Regions from separate parts of the Streptomyces sp. NPDC016309 genome, predicted to be linked through region 1. Evidence: riboswitches for the same ligand, from Rfam matches in the RefSeq annotation. Region 1 holds a riboswitch; the other holds the start of a gene.
What was found. A riboswitch is a leader RNA that binds a small molecule or an ion and turns the genes downstream of it on or off. The one in region 1 is predicted to bind ZMP and ZTP.

Region 1 (3,852 bases):
ACCGGGCCGGCCACCTGGCCGCCCTCCTGGACCGGGACATGCCTCCGGACCTGGTGGAGGACGCGGCGGCGGCCGGCATCGAACTGCTGCCCGGGATAGGCGACCTGGAGCCCGCCTGCACCTGTGACGCCTGGGACCACTGTCCGCACACGGCGGCGCTGAGCTACCAGGTGGCGCGGCTGCTGGACGAGGACCCCTTCGTGCTGCTGCTGGTGCGGGGCCGTGGGGAGCGGCGGCTGCTCGACGAGGTGCAGGCACGCGGCTCCGCCCTGGCGGGCCGCCGGGCTCCGGCGGGAGGCCCGGTCACCGGGGACGGGGAGGAACCGGCCGGGGACGGTGTCCCGGGGGTACGGGCGGACGAGGCGTTCGCCGCGCGGGACATCCTCCCGCCACTGCCCGCGCCGCCCCCGCTGCCGGAGTCACCCGGGGAGCCGCCGTCGCTGGACACCGAGGCCGGGCCCGGGCCGGGTGTCGACCCGGCGGCGCTGGAGGCCCTGGCGGCCGACGCGGCGGCCCGGGCGCACCGGATGCTGGCCGACGCGCTGTCGCCGGGGCACGAGGACCGGCTCCCGGAGGCCGTGCTGACGGCGGAACAGGACGCCGTCCGGCTGGCCGCCTCCGCCGCCTGGGGAGCGGCCGCCCTGGAGCGGCTCGCCTCGGGGACCGGCCGTCGCCGGGCAGGCCTGGACGTGGCCACGCGCGCGTGGCGGCTGGGCGGCGCCGAGGGGCTGGCCGTGCTGGAGGCGCACCCGGAGCCCGGTCCGGAGCTGCTGGCGCGGGCCGAGGCGCGGCTCGCCGCTGCCTGGGAGGACGGCGAGCGTCCCCCGTTGCGGGCGGACCGCCCCGGGTGCTGGACGGTGACCGGCGCGGGCGCGCAGCTCCGGCTGGACGGCGACGGCCGCTGGTGGCCGTACCGCGAGGAGCCGGACCAGGCCTGGGTACCCGCCGGGCCGCCCGATCCCGATCCGGCCGCCGCCCTGGCGAGCGTCCTGGCGGTCACCCCGGAAACCGACGCCTAGGACGGTCGCTCCGGCCGTCCGTACCGTTGGCGCCCCGCTCCGGGCGCCCGACCGGGCGCCGGGTGTGGGCGCCCGGGGCGTGCGCAGGGGCCCCGGCACGGATCCGCCGGGGCTCCGGTCGGACGCCCAGGTGGCACGCCCCGGCCCCCGCCCGCACGCCTCGGCCCCACCTACGCCACGCCACGCCCGCTGCGCCCCGCCCCCGGTCAGCGGGAGAGCCCGCGCTCCGCCGCGTCCACCGTCTGGGCGAGCAGCACCGCGATGGTCATCGGGCCGACGCCGCCGGGCACGGGGTTGATCAGGCTCGCGCGGGTGGCGGCGGTCTCGAAGTCGACGTCACCCACGTTGCCGGGGTTGTAGCCCGCGTCGATGACGACCGCGCCGGGCTTGATGTCCTCGCCCTTGATGAAGCGGGGCCGCCCGACCGCGGCGACCAGGATGTCGGCCTCACGTACGGCCGCGGACAGGTCGGCCGTGTGCGAGTGGCAGTAGGTGACCGTGGCGTTCCGCGCCAGCAGCAGCATGCCGGCGGGCTTGCCGAGGATGGCGCTGCGGCCGACCACGACCGCGCGCTTGCCGGCCGGGTCGACGCCGTACGCGTCGAGCAGCCGCATGATGCCGCCCGGCGTGCAGGAGACGAACCCGGGCAGGCCGAAGCTCATCGTCGCGAAGGAGCTGAAGGTCACGCCGTCGACGTCCTTCTCGGGGGCGATCGCCTCGAACGCCGCCCGCTCGTCGATGCCGGGGCCGACCGGGTGCTGGAGCAGGATGCCGTGCACCTCGGGGTCGTTCGACAGGTTTTCGAGCGTGGCCACCAGTTCGGCGGTGGTCGTGGTGGCGGGCAGCTCGACGTGGCGGGAACGGATGCCGGCCTTCTCGCAGCGGGCCCGCTTCATCTTCACGTACGTCACGGAGGCGGGGTCGGCGCCGACCAGGACGGTGGCGAGGCACGGCCGGGTGCCGGTGCGCCGGGTGAGGTCGGCGGCGCGGGCGGCGGTCTCCTCGACGAGGCGGCGGGCGAGGCCGCTGCCGTCCATGAGGCGGGCGGTGGCGGGAGTGGTGGACATGCGGGCTCCTGAGCGGTCGTCAGTGGATCGCCCAGGCGCGCGGCAGTGGCGTCGGTCCGCCGGGCCGCTCCCCGGTGGTACTCCACCCAAGCGCCAGTCACGGCCCGCCACCACTCTACGGGACCGTTCCCCATCGCCCCCCGGGTGCCCCGTCGCGCCCGCCCTTGTGGAGTCCGGCCCGCGCGACGACGATGGCCCGGGCGCGGACGTCAGCGGCGGCAGCCACAGCGGCAGCGGCGGCAGCGGGAGACCTCGATGGGGAGGGCCGTGTGAACGACCCATGGGTGGCCTTGGAGCGGGACGCCGATCCGGCGGAGCGGGCGCGGGCGCTGCACCGCGCGCACGAGGCGTTCACGGCGGGCGGCCGGCCGGAGGGGCCGGTCCGGCCGGTGGTGGCCGACTCGTGGCGGCGCTCGGCGCGCGCCCGGGTGTGCCCGGACGGCGCGGCGTGCGTGGAACTGGACGAGGACGAGCTGGCCGCTCACCGGGACGGTCATCCGCTGGCAGCGGTGATGCCGGTGGTACGGGAGTTGATGGGCGCGTACGCGAGCGACGGGGAGCACCTGGTCGCCGTCTGCGACGCGCACGGGCGGCTCCTGTGGGTCGAGGGGCATCCGGCGACGCTGCGCCGGGCCGACCGGATGAACTTCGTGGCGGGCGCGCGGTGGGCCGAGTCGGCGGCGGGCACGAACGCCCCCGGTACGGCGATCGCGGTCGACCGGCCGGTCCAGGTGTTCACCGCCGAGCACTTCCGGCGGCCGGTGCAGGCCTGGACGTGCGCGGCGGCGCCGGTGCACGATCCGCGCACCGGGCGGCTGCTGGGGGCGGTGGACATCACGGGCGGCGACCGGCTGGCGCACCCGCACAGCCTGGCGTTCGTCCAGGCGGTGGCCCGGGCCGCGGAGTCCCACCTGGCCCTCCTGGGGCCGGCTCCGGCGGCCGGGGACCGTGGGTGGCTGTCGGCGCTGGGCAGGGACGAGGCGGTGCTGGTGGCGGGCGGGCGGCGGACGCGCCTGAGTCGCCGGCACAGCGAGATCCTGGTGGTGCTCGCCCACCATCCGGGGGGTCTGGGCGGGGAGGAGCTGCTGGCGGCGCTGTACGAGGACGAGTCGGTCACCCCGGTCACCCTGCGGGCCGAACTGAGCCGGTTGCGGGGCCTACTGGGTCCCGGGGTGCTGCGGTCGCGCCCGTACCGGCTGGCGGTGCCGGTCGACACGGACTTCGGGGCGGTGCGGCGCAAGCTCGGGTCCGGTGCGGTCGCCGCGGCGCTGGGCGGGTACGCCGGGCCCTTGCTGCCCGGTTCGTGCGCGCCGGCGGTGCGGCGGGCGCGGGAGCGGCTGGCCGGGGACCTGCGTGCCGCGCTGATCGCGCGCGGTGACCCGGCGCTGCTCGCCGACTGGGCGCACAGCGCGTGGGGCGAGGACGACCTGGAGGTGTGGCGGTCCCTGGCGGCGTGCGCGCCGGCGGCGCTCCTCGCCCCCGTACGGGCGCGCCTGACGGCCCTGGACGCGGAACTCGGCGCCGGCGCAACCCGGTTGCAACGTCCGCGTCCCTAGCCTCGCCGCGAGCACCGGACGGCGGTGCCGCACCAGGGAGGCCTTCCGCACATGACCCGTTACGCAGCGCCCGGCAGTGAGGGCTCGATCGTCTCGTACGAGTCCCGCTACGACCACTGGATCGGCGGCGCTTACGTGCCGCCCGCGCGCGGCCGGTACTTCGAGAACCCGAGCCCCGTCAACGGCCGCCCCTTCACCGAGATCGCCCGC
Region 2 (3,852 bases), on a different contig from region 1:
GAAGAGCGTGCAGCGCTCCGGGTCGAGGCCCGCGGCGAGGAGCTGGGCGGCGGCGAGCCGGGTGTTGGCCCGCAGCTCCGCCGGGTCCTGCGGGACGGTGATCGCGTGCAGGTCGACGACCATGTAGAAGGCGTCGTGGGTCTCCTGGAGCGCCACCCACTGGCGGACCGCGCCGAGGTAATTGCCGAGGTGGAACGAGCCGGCGGTGGGCTGGATCCCGGAGAGCACGCGAGGACGATCAGAGGCCATGTCCCTCATTCTCTCAGTTGCCGCCGACAGGTCGGGAACGCCGCCGGATGAGACGAGCGACACAGGTCCCCCGGCGGCCCGCCCCGGCGCCGACGGGCCGGGACGGGACGGGCGGCGGGGCGCCCGTCGGGGCCCGGTGCGGGGCCGGGCCCCGGCCGGGCCGTCAGACGGGGATGCCGGGGGCCGGGTGGGCAGCCATCAGCTCGGCGACCTCGGCCCGGACCGCGGCCAGGGCGGCCTCGTCGCCGGTACGGGCGGCCGTGACGCCCCGGTCGATCCAGCCGGCGACCGCCGCCATGTCCCCGGTGCCGAGCCCGCGGGAGGTGAGGGACGGGGTGCCGATGCGGATGCCGGAGGGGTCGAAGGGCTTGCGGGTGTCGTAGGGGACGGTGTTGTAGTTCACGACGATGCCGGCCCGGTCCAGGGCCTTCGCGGCGACCTTGCCGGGCACGTCCTTGGACGTGAGGTCCATCAGGACCAGGTGGTTGTCCGTACCGCCGGAGACCAGGTCGAAGCCACGGGCGATGAGCTCGACGGCGAGGGCCTTGGCGTTGGCGACGACCTGCTGCGCGTAGTTGCGGAAGGACGGCTGGGACGCCTCGCGGAGGGCGACCGCGATGGCGGCGGTGGTCTGGTTGTGGGGGCCGCCCTGGAGGCCGGGGAAGACCGCCTTGTCGATGGCCCTGGCGTGCTCCTCGCGGCACATGAGCATCGCGCCGCGCGGGCCGCGCAGCGTCTTGTGGGTGGTGGTGGAGATGACGTCGGCGTGCGGCACCGGCGAGGGGTGGGCGCCGCCCGCGATCAGGCCGGCGATGTGGGCGATGTCGGCGACCAGGACGGCGCCCGCCTCGCGGGCGATCTCCGCGAAGGCGGCGAAGTCGATGGTGCGGGGCAGCGCGGTGCCGCCGCAGAAGATGATCCTGGGCCGCTCCTTGAGGGCCAGCTCCCGCACCTCGTCGAAGTCGATCAGCCCGGTGTCCCGGCGCACGCCGTACTGGACGCCGCGGAACCAGGAGCCGGTCACCGAGACGCCCCAGCCGTGGGTGAGGTGACCGCCCATCGGCAGGGCCATGCCCATCACGGTGTCGCCGGGCTCGGCGAAGGCGAGGTGGACGGCGAGGTTGGCCGGGGAGCCGGAGTAGGGCTGGACGTTGGCGTGGTCGACGCCGAACAGGGCCTTGGCGCGGCCGACGGCGAGCACCTCGACCTGGTCGATGTTCTGCTGGCCCTCGTAGTAGCGCCGGCCCGGGTAGCCCTCGCTGTACTTGTTCTGGAGGACGGTCCCGGAGGCCTCCAGGACGGCCTGCGAGACGTAGTTCTCGCTGGGGATCAGCCGCAGCGTCTCGGACTGGAGCCGCTCCTCCGCGCCGACGAGCGCGGCGATCTCGGGGTCGCCCGCGGCGAGGGCGGGATGGTGCGCGGGAAGGGGAAGGCTGGTCATGGCGTCCTCCAGGGGGCCGGCAGCACGGACGAGGTCGTGGGGTGCCCAGGCGGGCGGCACCCTCGTGTGGTCTGCCGCGCACGGCTCCCCCGGGGTCGCTTCCCCGTACGCCAGTCGCCGTGCGTACCGGTCACCTTAAGGGGTGTCTCGCCGCGAGGTTTCCCCGTCCGTATGGCGAGCGACGATAGAAGGGGGCGCCACCACCGCCCCACGCCGCAGGACGAACGGAGACCCCGTGTCGAGAACACAAGAGGCGATCGCTTCCGCGGAGGCGCACAGCGCGCACAACTACCACCCGTTGCCCGTCGTCGTCTCCACGGCGGAGGGGGCCTGGATGACCGATGTCGAGGGGCGCCGCTACCTCGACATGCTGGCGGGCTACTCGGCGCTCAACTTCGGCCACGGCAACCGCCGGCTGATCGAGGCCGCCAAGGCGCAACTGGAGCGGGTGACGCTGACGTCGAGGGCGTTCCACCACGACCGGTTCGCCGACTTCTGCGAGCAGCTCGCCGAGTTCTGCGGCATGGAGATGGTGCTGCCGATGAACACCGGGGCGGAGGCGGTGGAGACCGCCGTGAAGACCGCCCGCAAGTGGGGGTACCGGGCCAAGGGCGTGCCGGACGGCATGGCGAAGATCATCGTCGCGGCGGACAACTTCCACGGCCGGACGACCACGATCGTCAGCTTCTCCACCGACCCCGAGGCGCGGGCGGACTACGGGCCCTACACGCCGGGGTTCGAGATCGTGCCGTACGGGGACCTGGCGGCGCTGGACCTGGCGATGACGGACAACACCGTGGCCGTGCTGCTGGAGCCCATCCAGGGCGAGGCGGGCGTGCTGGTGCCGCCGGCCGGGTACCTGCCGGCGGTCCGGGAGCTGACCCGGCAGCGGAACGTGCTGTTCATCGCGGACGAGATCCAGTCGGGCCTCGGCCGCACGGGCCGGACGTTCGCGTGCGAACACGAGGGCGTGGTCCCGGACATGTACGTGCTGGGCAAGGCCCTGGGCGGCGGCGTGGTGCCGGTGTCGGCGGTCGTGTCGAGCGCGGCGGTCCTGGGGGTGCACCGGCCGGGCGAGCACGGGTCGACGTTCGGCGGGAACCCGCTGGCCTGCGCGGTGGCCCTGGAGGTGCTGGCGATGCTGCGCACCGGCGAGTACCAGCAGCGGGCGGCCGAGCTGGGCGACCACCTCCACCACGAGCTGGGGCTCATGGTGGGCGGCGGCGCCGTGGAGGCGGTGCGCGGGCGCGGCCTGTGGGCGGGCGTGGACGTCGTGCCGGCCCTGGGCACGGGCCGGGAGATCTCGGAGAAGCTGATGGACCGCGGGGTCCTGGTGAAGGACACCCACGGCTCGACGATCCGGATCGCCCCGCCGCTGGTGATCGGCAAGGAGGACCTGGACTTCGCGCTGGAGCAGTTGCGCCAGGTCCTGCGGTGACGGCGGCCCCCGGCGGGGCGGCGGCCGGGCCCGGCGGGGCGGCCGGTAGGCCCGGCGGGGGGAGCCGGTAGGCCCGGCGGCGCGGCGGGTCAGGGCAGCGCCCGGCACAGCGCGTCCAGGGCGCCGGACCAGGCGCTGTCCGTCGGGGTGGCGTAGCCCACCACCAGCGCGTCGCGGCCGGGCGGCACGTCCGGGTGGCGGAAGCGGTCCAGGCCCTGGACGGCCAGGCCCTGCCAGGCGGCCGCCTGGACGACGGACCGCTCGGTGCCGTGCGGGAGTTCCAGCACGGCGTGCAGCCCGGCCGCGATGCCGCTCACCCGGATGTCCGGCGCCCGCTCGGCGAGCGCGGCCACGAGCTGGTCGCGCCGCCGGCGGTAGCGCAGCCGCATGCCGCGCACGTGCCGGTCGTAGGCGCCCGAGCGGATGAACTCCGCCAGCGTGAGCTGGTCCAGGGCGCTGGACACCCAGTCGGCGTGCCCCTTCGCCGCCAGCACGTCCCCCACCAGCGCCTCCGGGAGCACCATCCAGCCCAGCCGCAGCCCGGGCGTCAGGGACTTGCTCGCCGTACCGAGGTGGACCACCCGCTCGGGGTCCAGGCCCTGGAGGGCGCCGACCGGCTGGCGGTCGTAGCGGAACTCGCCGTCGTAGTCGTCCTCCAGGATCAGCCCGCCCGTGCGGCGGGCCCAGTCCACGGCGGCGGCGCGCCGGTCAGGTGGCAGCGCGC

Region 2: it holds a riboswitch for ZMP and ZTP, as region 1 does, so the genes downstream of both, glyA (serine hydroxymethyltransferase) here and ACF068_RS05945 (bifunctional 5,10-methylenetetrahydrofolate dehydrogenase/5,10-methenyltetrahydrofolate cyclohydrolase) in region 1, are expected to answer to the same signal.

The regions. Positions count from the first base shown of each region.
Region 1 is NZ_JBIBSG010000002.1:311,933-315,784, reverse strand. Features, by position in the region: gene ACF068_RS05950 (SWF or SNF family helicase) at 1-1,019, shown strand, start outside; gene ACF068_RS05945 (bifunctional 5,10-methylenetetrahydrofolate dehydrogenase/5,10-methenyltetrahydrofolate cyclohydrolase) at 1,226-2,086, opposite strand; ZMP/ZTP riboswitch at 2,109-2,197, opposite strand; gene ACF068_RS05940 (GAF domain-containing protein) at 2,356-3,642, shown strand; gene ACF068_RS05935 (aldehyde dehydrogenase family protein) at 3,694-3,852, shown strand, end outside.
Region 2 is NZ_JBIBSG010000001.1:704,984-708,835, forward strand. Features, by position in the region: gene trpS (tryptophan--tRNA ligase) at 1-249, opposite strand, end outside; gene glyA (serine hydroxymethyltransferase) at 413-1,690, opposite strand; ZMP/ZTP riboswitch at 1,727-1,818, opposite strand; gene rocD (ornithine--oxo-acid transaminase) at 1,926-3,128, shown strand; gene ACF068_RS03235 (PLP-dependent aminotransferase family protein) at 3,218-3,852, opposite strand, start outside.